Regions from separate parts of the Rothia sp. HMSC065B04 genome, predicted to be linked through region 1. Evidence: riboswitches for the same ligand, from Rfam matches in the RefSeq annotation. Region 1 holds a riboswitch; the other holds the start of a gene.
What was found. Region 1 has a riboswitch for S-adenosylmethionine ahead of HMPREF2845_RS06950 (LLM class flavin-dependent oxidoreductase). Riboswitches for the same ligand answer to the same signal wherever they lie in the genome.

Region 1 (5,279 bases):
CTTACCGCCCTCGAACCACTTAATTTCGGGAATCGTGAACTGTTCGATGCCGTCCTCATCGAAGCCGAGGGACTTCGGCTTCTCGAAGCGGTGCGCGGTGTGCCAGGGCTCAGCCCAGGTGAGGCGCTGCGCCTGCTTCTCCCAGAACTCGACGCGTGCCTCGTCAGATTCGAGCGCGGGGTTCGGAGTGGGGTTCAGCGGGTCGGTGAACGAGTAGGGGGTGGGCAGTCCCATTATTCTCCCATCGGTTGCTGGCATTAGCACCCTTGCTCGCCGTGCCGCTGTCTGTGTGACCGTGGGGTCTGTGTGTGCGTTGGCGAGGGGGTTGCTGCGACGTCACGGAGCCAGGTCTCTCGGTCGCTCTGGATGGTTTGCCTTCTTAGTAAAGCGCGCTCCGGGCCAGGACGCAAAGGGGACCGTCATATTCGGCATGCTGTGTATCGGTTCGTAATATTCCGAAATATTTAAAGACCCCGCCCCGCGCTCACTACTGTGGGGCGCGGGGCGGGGCACATCATCATCATTCAGTAGGCGACAGGTTTCCCCGCCGACTTCTTTCTCCGGCGCGTAGCGATGATTAGCTCACCTTTGGGGAGCAACCACGCGGCGGACATCTCTCCTAAAACTCAGCGCGTGCTGAGTGTTGCGTTTAGCTGTGGTGCTAATTGCTGGTGGCGTTAGTTGCTGGGGTACTTCGCCTTCACCCAGCGCTCGAAAACACCCACCAAGGCGTCGGTAATCTTACCGAGCACCGCCAGCGCCACAATAGCCAGCAGCAGGCGGTCGGTGCGGCCGTTGTTCTGCGAGTCGGTCAGCAGATAACCCAGGCCCATGGATGCACCCAGCAGCTCAGCGGCGACCAGGAACAGCCACGCCTGAGCCAGCGCCAGACGCAGACCCGAAACGACCGACGGCAGAACCGCGGGAAGCTGAACCGTGGTGAACAGGCGCAGACCCTTCAGGCCGAAGGCGCGTGCCGCCTCCACAAGCTTGGGGTCAACGTGCGCCAGAGCCGCAGAAACCGTGGTGTACACCGGGAAGAATGCACCAATAGCAACCAGGGTTACCTTGGAATTCTCGCCGATACCGATCCACAGCAGAAGCAGCGGAACCCACGCCAGGGACGGCACGGCACGCAGTGCACCAATGGTCGGTGCGGCAATCAGACGCACCGGCGCAGACAATCCAATCAGTGCACCCAGCACCAGGCCGAGCACGGCACCAATGCCGAAACCAATCAGCACACGCTGAGTAGAAATTGCCACGTGGCGGCCCAACTCGCCGCGCTGCGCCAGCTCAACACCGGCGCTGACCACACGGTCGGGGGAGGGCAGCTGAACCTGGGTGAACACACCGTTCGTGCTCAGAATGTACCAGAGGGCAATCAGCGCCAGGGGAAGAATCAGGCCCAGGTACTGCTTACCGGCGAACGGGTTCGACGGTAGCTTCACGGAAGAGACACGCTTCTCGGCACGCTCAGCGCGAGCGCTGGAGGCGGCGGTAACCGTTGCGGCGGTCATTACTTCTCAACCACCTTCGCGATCTTCTCGACGGCTACGCTGTCAGCCTTCTTTGCGAACTGGTCGTCCACAATGCTGTTCAGCGCCTTGTCCACGTCGGACTGGGAGGGAACGTCGCCGGACTCCACCAGAATCGGGCCGACACCCTTCAGAACCTCAACCTGCTTAGCGCCCGGAACCGGGTCGATATCCAGGTGGGTGCGCTCCATGACGACCTGGGCGGTCTCGTGCTTAATGCCGGACTCCTCCTCGACAATCTTCACAGCCTCTTCGGGGTTCTTCTTAGCCCAGGCGCGAGCGTACTCGTACACGTCCACGATGGTCTGTGCGGCGGTCGGGTTGGACTGAATGAACTTCTCGGTGGCGTTCAGGAAGCCGTAGGTGTTGAAGTTCAGGTTGCGGTAGAAGAGCACGTCGCCGCTTTCCACCTCGGCGGCAGCCATGATCGGGTCCAGGCCGCTCCACGCGTTGACCTGACCGTTATCCAAGGCGGTGCGGCCGTCGGCATGCTGCAGGTTCTGAATGGTCAGGTCCGAAGCGGAAATACCCTCCTGCTTGAGTGCCTGCAGCAGCAGGAAGTACGGGTCGGTACCCTTGGTCACGGCAACGGTCTTACCCTTCAGGTCCGCAACCTTGGTGATGCCCGAATCCTTGCGGGTCACCAGAGCCGACCATTCCGGCTGCGAGTAGAGGCTAATGACCTTGATGGGGGAGCCATTAGCGCGTGCCAGCAGCGCCGCCGAACCGGCGGTCGAGCCAACATCAATATTGCCGCTACGCAGCGCCTCATTCGCCTTGTTCGAACCGGCCGACTTGACCCACTCAACCTTCTTACCCTCGGCGGCGAGGGCGGTCTCAAGCCAACCCTTCTTGCGGATAATCAGGGACAGCGGGTTGTAGGTCGCGTAGTCAATGGTCACGGTGTTCTGATTGCCACCACCGGCAGCACCGGAGGCGTTAGCGGAACCGGAACCTTCACCGGCGCAGGCGCTGAGCAGAGTAGCAAAAGCGGCGGCTGCAGCAAGGGACTTGAGGGCGGTACGGCGAGACGGGGAGTAAGTCATGATGAAATCTTTTCGCTTCTGAAGATGATGATGTGATGTGTGAGAAATGCGTTTCGTGGCGGCTTTAGGCGTTATCTTCCACGCCGAGCTCAGCCAACAGTTCGCTACGCAGCGCCGTGATCTCTGCATCGGCGCGGTCACGGGGGTGAGAACGGTCAACGGTCACAATGCGCTGGATGGTGGCGGGCGCCTCCGGGGTGTCCTTACCGAGGACGATCACCCGGTCAGAGAGGTACAGCGCCTCTTCCACATCGTGGGTGACCAGCAGAATCGTGGTCGGGTCTTGACGGTGCACGTCCAACAGCAAATCCTGCATGTTGATGCGGGTCAGCGCGTCCAGAGCACCGAAGGGCTCGTCGAGCAGCAGCACGCCGGGGTTGCGTGCGAGCGCTCGCGCCAGGGACACGCGCTGAGCCATACCGCCTGAAATTTCCTTGGGACGGTGGGTTGCGTATTCGCCCAGTCCGACCAGGTCGAGCAGGCGCGCTACGGATGCTGCGCCTTCAGATTTTTTGGTGCCCTGCGGTAGTCCGAGAGCCACGTTGTCGGCGACGGTGCGCCAGGGGAGCAGGCGCGGTTCCTGAAAGCCGATAGCTACGCGGGGGTCGAGGCCGGTCACTGCCTTCTCGCCGATACGCACGGTACCTGCGGTGATGCGGTTCAGGCCTGCTGCTGCACGCAGGAGAGTGGATTTGCCGCATCCGGAGGAGCCGATGACGGAGATAATCTCGCCGGGGGCTGCGGTGAAGGAGACTCCGCGAAGAACTTCGTGGGTTCCGCCGGGCACGGGGAAAGATTGTCCGACGCCTTCAAAGCTCAAGGGGACGGCGGCGGTGGATACGGCACGGCGGCCGTTCTTTTCACTGGTGGGTACGTCAGTTACTGCACTGTTGAGTGTCATGTCACTTCCATCGTTCCTGGCGTTAGCACCGGGGGCGGAAGAATCCGTGCCGGTTGCTGCGACGTCGTGGAGCCAGGTCTCTCAGTCGCTCTGGATGGTTTGCTTCTCCCACCCTATGGGCTGTGGCGTGCCTCAATCAACCCTGCGGGCGCGTATGAATTTCTATGACCGTATATTTCGCATTTATCACGAAATATTTCGGTTCCACGTCACAAAAAGATTTTTTCGTCACAAACGTGACCTCCCTCCCGCGCGCCCCGTACACTCAAACCACGAGATCATGAGTCCCGGCGCTAAGCTCTGGCTAGCCGGGCGGCAACCCTCTCCCGTAGCGGGGTGCCCCAGATGATGATCTGGCCTCAACGGAAAGAGGCAAGTACGGCGCGAACGCGCCACCTGCACGAAGGCCACCACCGAACGCAGAAGGCAAGAAGGAGGCGGCGCGCGGGGTGCAGGGCACTAACCCGATCGTCCCCGATCATTCGCGAAAGGAAAATCGATGGCTGAGCAGAAGAAGCGCATCGTAGTTAACGCATTCGAAATGACCTGCATCGGTCACCAGAGCTTCGACCTCTGGCGTCACCCGCGCTCCCGCGCAACCGAGTACAACACCATCAAGTACTGGACTGACCTGGCTAAGACCCTTGAGCGCGGCCTGTTTGACGCCGTGTTCATCGCTGACGTTGTTGGTATCTACGACGTGTACAAGAACTCTGCCGCTCCCGCCATTGAAGGTGCCGCTCAGGTTCCCGTGAATGACCCCGCAACCCAGATTTCTGCAATGGCTGCAGTGACCGAGCACCTCGGCTTCGGTGTGACTGCTGCCGCTACTTTCGAGCAGCCCTACACCCTGGCTCGCCGCTACGCCTCCCTCGACCACCTCACTGAGGGCCGCGTCGGCTTCAACGTTGTGACTTCTTACCTGCCTTCGGCTGCTGAGAACCAGGGTCTGCCCACCCAGATCCCGCACGACGAGCGCTACGAAATCGCCGACGAGTTCCTGGACGTCTGCTACAAGCTGTGGGAAGGCTCCTGGGAAGACGGCGCAGTCATCAAGGACCGCGAGCGCGGCATCTACGCTGACCCCTCCAAGGTCCACCCGATTGGCCACAAGGGCAAGTACTTCTCCGTGCCCGGTATCTCCCTGACTGAGCCGAGCCCGCAGCGCACCCCCGTGATCTTCCAGGCTGGCGCATCCAGCCGCGGCCAGCAGTTCTCCGGCAAGCACGCTGAGGCTGTGTTCATCAGCGCCCTGCGCCCGGACCTGACCCGCGTTGTGACCGACCGTATTCGCGCCGCTGCAGAGGAGCAGGGCCGTAGCCGCGACGACGTCAAGATCCTCGCAATGCTCTCCGTCATCGTGGATGAGACCGAAGAGAAGGCAAAGGCAAAGTACGAGGAGTACAAGAAGTACGTGAACCTCGACTCTGCACAGGCTATTGTCGGCGGATGGTCCGGTGTTGACCTGTCCCAGTTCGACGAGGACGAGGTCCTGAACTACGTGCAGACCGAGTCGATTCAGTCCTTCCTGACCCCCTTCACCCTGCAGGCGAAGGACAAGAAGTGGACCCGCAAGGACATCGCTGAGCACACCACCCTCGGCGGCATGGGCGAGGTCATTGTTGGTGACCCGGTTCAGGTTGCTGACGAGCTGGAGCGTTGGATCGACGAGGGTGGCCTGGACGGCATCAACCTGGCTTACCACGTCTCCCCGGGTTCGTTCGAGGACTTCATCGAGTACGTTGTTCCCGAGCTGCAGAAGCGCGGCCGCTACCGCACCGAGTACGAAGGCAA
Region 2 (5,279 bases), on a different contig from region 1:
AATGATTCCAATCAGCGATCCGGCCACATACGATATATTGGCGCCTGAATCCACAAGGAAGTACAGGGACGCAAAAAGTAAGACAGAGCAGAGTAGCCCTGCAACTATGGAGATGATTCCTCTAACACTTTCAAGGCTCAATTCCCTACCGGCCGCCCGGCGTCGCCAGGACGCTACGCGTTGCGAGAAAAATCGGGAGGCTCTCATGAGGTGAAGTTCTTGGGCTCGACTCTGAGCCATCAGATTGTCTAGATAGTAGTTCTCTGCCCGATAATCCTCGTACATTAGGGTGTAGATAGCGTAATCACGTTTAGCGAGAATCACCATTGCAATGGCTAAGGGCAATGAACACAGTGCCGCAAAAATTGCTGCCACAATGCTGACGTTCGCGATATTAAGACAGAGAAGTAACACCATTGCGAAGGCACTCACCAATGTCATAACTGACATGGTGTGAACCTGCAATTCCTGTTTCGATATTGCCTCTCTAGCAGCACGTATATCTTCCTGCGATTTTGTGCTACCTATATCAGATAATGGAAATGTAGATAACCTGTTATTTAACATGCAGTGAACCCGATAATTCACCTTTGATTTGAGGATCAGCATGTTACTTATTACCCAACGTTGGGCAATAATATTAATTCCAACAACAAGGGCAAGCGCAACAATATAAATCCAGGCCGCGCCACCATTCGAACCGCTCAAGGCTGACACTGTATTACCAATCAGCAGAGACTGACTCAAGGGAATGCAGGCGATGACGGCTAGCGATAGGGCGACGCTCACCAGGGTTGTGGGACAGGTTTTCCATGCTAGGCGGAAGGACCAGAGTATAGAAGAAAATAGCTTTTTCATTCTCACCACGCTCACAAAGTCATACTGAACTCATCTTTGAGCCCTACAACTCCTCGATGAGCGGACATCGAAACACTACCCGTGCCTCATTAGTTACCCTACTCCTCACTGAAATATAAAACACACATATTCGCGCGTGTCCAAGAATATTAAGCAGATGTATCTGCGATAGTTCCGGACATCCATGGGTCAGCCGACAGCCCTACCCGCAACACCCCCCAGCCGCCCTTCGTCATAGTCAGTCATATTAAGTTCATATTTCGCCCCAATGTCATGTCCAGAAATATTAGGACATCAACCGCCGTATCCCTTGCATGCCCTCGGAAGCGGTGGGTAAAGTGAAAGCGTTATCTATCAAGAGCGACCGAGAGATCTGGCTCGTAGACGTCGCAGCAACCTCGCCAGTATCCCCCACCGTCACGGTGCAGGGTACGGACAAGGTGCTCCCGCCAGAACCGATAGAGAAGAATACCCTTCGGCACCCCTTGATGATGTGCACCCGCAAACCGGTACAGCACATCCTGCAGAAGAATTCGCGCACCCTCACGGTGCGTATCTATCGGGTGAACACGAAGGATGGTTATGGCTACAGTTCACCCGGCTCTTTCTTTTGAGCTATTCCCTCCGCGCTCACAGGCGAGCTGTGAGTCGCTGCTCCGCACCATTGCGGAGCTTGAGGGCACCAACCCCGACTACGTGTCGGTCACCTACGCCGGTGACGCTAAGCGCCGCCAGAAGACCTTGGCGCTGCTCGACCACCTAGTGCATGAAACCTCCCTCACCCCGCTGGCTCACCTGATTTGTGCAGGCCACTCGGTGCATGAGCTGGAGCGCGCAGTCCGCCTAATTCTGGGTCTGGGAGTGCGCGGCTTCCTGGCTCTTCGCGGTGATATTCAGGAAGGTCAGGTTTCTGAACTTCCTTTCGCCCGCTACCTGGTAGAGCTCATTCGCCGCGTGGAGCGTGAAGATTTCGCCCACCTGGCGGCTGGCAAGGTGTCGATTGGTGTGGCGGCGTACCCGCAGAAGCACCCCGAGTCCGCATCCCTGCTGCAGGATATTGAGATTCTGCTGTCCAAGCAGCGTGCCGGCGCGGACTTCGCGATCACTCAGGTGTTCTTTGAGGATGAGCGCTACAGCGCCCTGGTCGATTCGGCGCACCTGGCAGGCGTGGATATTCCGATTATTCCGGGCATCATGCCGGTAACCTCGCTGAAGCGGTTGCAGAATCTCTGCCAGATGGCGGGCATGGAAGTCCCGACGGACCTCGCCTACGCCCTAGAGACAGCAACCAGTAGCGCTGAGCTGCACCGCATCGGTGTTGAGTACGCGTTGAACCAGTGCCGCGCCGTGATGGACGCGGGCGCGCCGGGTCTGCACTTCTTCACCTTCAACGAGCATGCGGCGGTTCTGGACGTTCTGGACCAGCTGGACCTACCCCGATACAGCAACCGTTTCTCTCAGCCGCTGAGCGAACTGGAATACGCCTAACCCCCATAACGCTCCTTGTCGGATGCGTTTCCATAATCTCCCCCACAAATATTCCGGGAGTTACGACCCCCGTTTCACCGCCCACCGCTGGGTGGCGAAACACCGGAACTGACTCCCACATCTATCCCCAGTAAAGGAAAAATTACTATGTCGAACACCGCATTCCCCGCCGCAACCATTGTTGGTTACCCCCGCGTGGGCCGCTTCCGTGAGCTGAAGAAGGCTCAGGAGGCTTTCTGGAAGGGCAAGGCAACCCTGCAGGAGCTGCAGGACACCGCCGCTGACGTGCAGCGCACCTACTTCGAGCGCGTGACCGCTGCCGGCCTGAAGGCTGATAACTACTCGATTCCGGCAACCTTCTCCTACTACGACCAGGTGCTCGACGTTGTTCGCCTGTTCACCCTGGTTCCCGAGCGTCTGGCTGAGGCTAAGGATGCACGCGGTCTGCTGGATCTGCCCGGCTACTTCGCACTGGCGCGCGGTACCGAGACCCTGCCTCCGTTGGAGATGACTAAGTGGTTCGACACCAACTACCACTACCTGGTGCCCGAGATTGGTGCCGGCACCGAGATTAAGCTGAACCTTGAGGCCATTGACGAGCAGCTCGAGGTCGCTAAGGAGGCTGGTGTGAAGGTTCGCCCGCAGATTGTTGGTCCCCTGACCCTGCTGCTGGGCGCTAAGGCTGAGCAGGGTTCCGCTGAGGACTTCTCCCCCGTTGACCGTCTGGATGAGTTCGTTGCCGCTTACGCTCAGGTGCTGGAGCAGCTGGCTGAGCGCGGTGTTGAGTGGGTTCAGCTGGATGAGCCGGGCCCGACCGTGGACCGTGCCGACAACGCGAAGGTTGCTGAGCTTGCCGAGCGCACCTACCGCACCCTGGCTGCCGGCGAGAAGCGCCCGCAGATTCTGGTGACCAGCCCCTACGGTTCCCTGCGTGAGAACCTGCCGGCTCTGCTGGGTACCGGTATTGAGGCTCTGCACCTTGACCTGGTGCACGGCGTGTACTCGAAGGCTGAGCTGGAGTCCGTTTCTGCCGCTGGTGTGCACCTGGTTGCCGGTGTTGTGAACGGCCGTAACGTGTGGCGTGCCGATGTTCGCGCGGCTCTGAAGACTCTGGAGGCGCTGCCCGGCGCATCCGAGGGTGCCGTGTCGGTGTCCTCCTCGACCTCCCTGCAGCACGTGCCGCACGACCTGGCTCTGGAAGACCCCGCCGAGGTTCCCGTGGACGGCCTGGCATTCGCCGACCAGAAGGTTGCCGAGATCGCCCTGCTGGCTCGTGGCCTGGCTGAGGGTGAGGCTGCTGTTGAGCCGGAGCTGAAGGCTGCTGACGAGGCGCTGGCTCGCTTCGCCGCTGACCCGCGCAAGCACAACGACGAGATTCGTGCCCGCGCCGCAGCTGTGACCGCTGAGGACTTCAACCGCCCGACCATTGATGTTCGCCGCGCGGCTCAGGCTGACCTGAACCTGCCGAAGCTGCCGACCACCACCATCGGTTCCTTCCCGCAGACCGCTGAGATTCGCCGCCGCCGTGCGGAGGCTCGTGCGGGCAAGATTTCCGCCGAGGAGCTGAACGGCTTCCTGCGTGACGAGATTGCCTCGGTCATCAAGCTGCAGGAGGAGCTGGGCCTGGACGTGCTGGTTCACGGTGAGGCTGAGCGTAACGACATGGTTCAGTACTTCGCTGAGAACTTCGACGGCTTCGCAACCACCCGCCACGGCTGGGTTCAGTCCTACGGTTCGCGTTGCACCCGCCCCTCGATTCTGTTCGGTGACGTGAAGCGTCACGGTGAGGGTCTGCGCGGTGAGGCGTTCACCGTGCCGTGGAGCTCCCACGCACAGTCGCTGAGCGACAAGCCCGTCAAGGGCATGCTCACCGGCCCCGTGACGATTCTGGCGTGGTCCTTCGTGCGTGACGACCAGCCGCGCCGCGAGACCGCTAACCAGGTGGCTCTGGCTCTTGCCGACGAGATTGCCGACCTGGAGGAGGCGGGCATCCGCATCATTCAGGTGGACGAGCCGGCTCTGCGCGAGCTGCTGCCCCTGCGCCGCGATGAGCAGCCGCAGTACCTGGATTGGTCGGTGAACTCCTTCCGCCTGGCTACCAGCGGCGTGAAGGATTCCACTCAGATTCACACCCACCTGTGCTACTCGGAGTTCAACGAGATTATCGACTCGATTAACGCTCTGAACGCTGACGTGACCAGCATTGAGGCGGCTCGTTCGCACATGGAGCTGCTGGCTGACATTCCGGAGAGCTTCGTTTCCGGTCTGGGCCCGGGCGTGTGGGACATCCACTCCCCGCGTGTTCCTTCGCAGGAGGAGATTGAGTCCCTGCTGAAGGCTGCGATTGGTTACGGCACCATTGCTGACCTGTGGGTGAACCCTGACTGCGGCCTGAAGACTCGTGATTACGAGGAGACCAAGCAGTCTCTGCGTCACCTGGTGGACGCCACCAAGGCGATTCGCGCGTCCCTCTAGGAGGCGCCTCTTGGTTCCGCTGCCTGCTGCGGGTTGACCGGATGATGGTTTGCTCGCGGTAACCTGCGGCAGGTGGCGGTTGTTCGGCTTCGTGCCGGTATGCGTACCGACTGTATGCCGAGCTTTTGGGGATAGATAACGGGCCCGCCCGTACGGTTTTTCTTCTGCACTGTACGGGCGGGCTTTTCTGTGCTGTTTTGGGGCGCCAATGCACTGGTGTTCAAGTGGTTTTTTATTTGAACTTAGGGTATAAATTACTCTAATTTTAAGTGTGGTCTGACCAAAACACATACTTACTCAACCGAGAAAGTATTTATATTCATTACACGACTTGAGGCAATGTTGCCCAGTAGACAGATGTACATCACACAGATTTAGCACTTCCCCGTAATTCCGGGATAAAAACAGCATTAATAGAATAATCACTCTGAATATCCGTTCACCCTAGTGAACATTCT

Region 2: it holds a riboswitch for S-adenosylmethionine, as region 1 does, so the genes downstream of both, HMPREF2845_RS03435 (methylenetetrahydrofolate reductase) here and HMPREF2845_RS06950 (LLM class flavin-dependent oxidoreductase) in region 1, are expected to answer to the same signal.

Annotation. Positions count from the first base shown of each region.
Region 1 covers NZ_KV808409.1:75,584-80,862, forward strand. The annotation lists gene HMPREF2845_RS06930 (AMP-binding protein) at 1-234, opposite strand, end outside; gene HMPREF2845_RS06935 (ABC transporter permease) at 678-1,520, opposite strand; gene HMPREF2845_RS06940 (aliphatic sulfonate ABC transporter substrate-binding protein) at 1,520-2,584, opposite strand; gene HMPREF2845_RS06945 (ABC transporter ATP-binding protein) at 2,649-3,485, opposite strand; SAM riboswitch class I at 3,490-3,586, opposite strand; SAM riboswitch class IV at 3,762-3,870, shown strand; gene HMPREF2845_RS06950 (LLM class flavin-dependent oxidoreductase) at 3,985-5,279, shown strand, end outside.
Region 2 covers NZ_KV808407.1:87,160-92,438, reverse strand. The annotation lists partial or broken gene HMPREF2845_RS03440 (ATP-binding cassette domain-containing protein) at 1-858, opposite strand, end outside; SAM riboswitch class I at 1,207-1,323, shown strand; gene HMPREF2845_RS03435 (methylenetetrahydrofolate reductase) at 1,441-2,346, shown strand; gene metE (5-methyltetrahydropteroyltriglutamate--homocysteine S-methyltransferase) at 2,494-4,821, shown strand.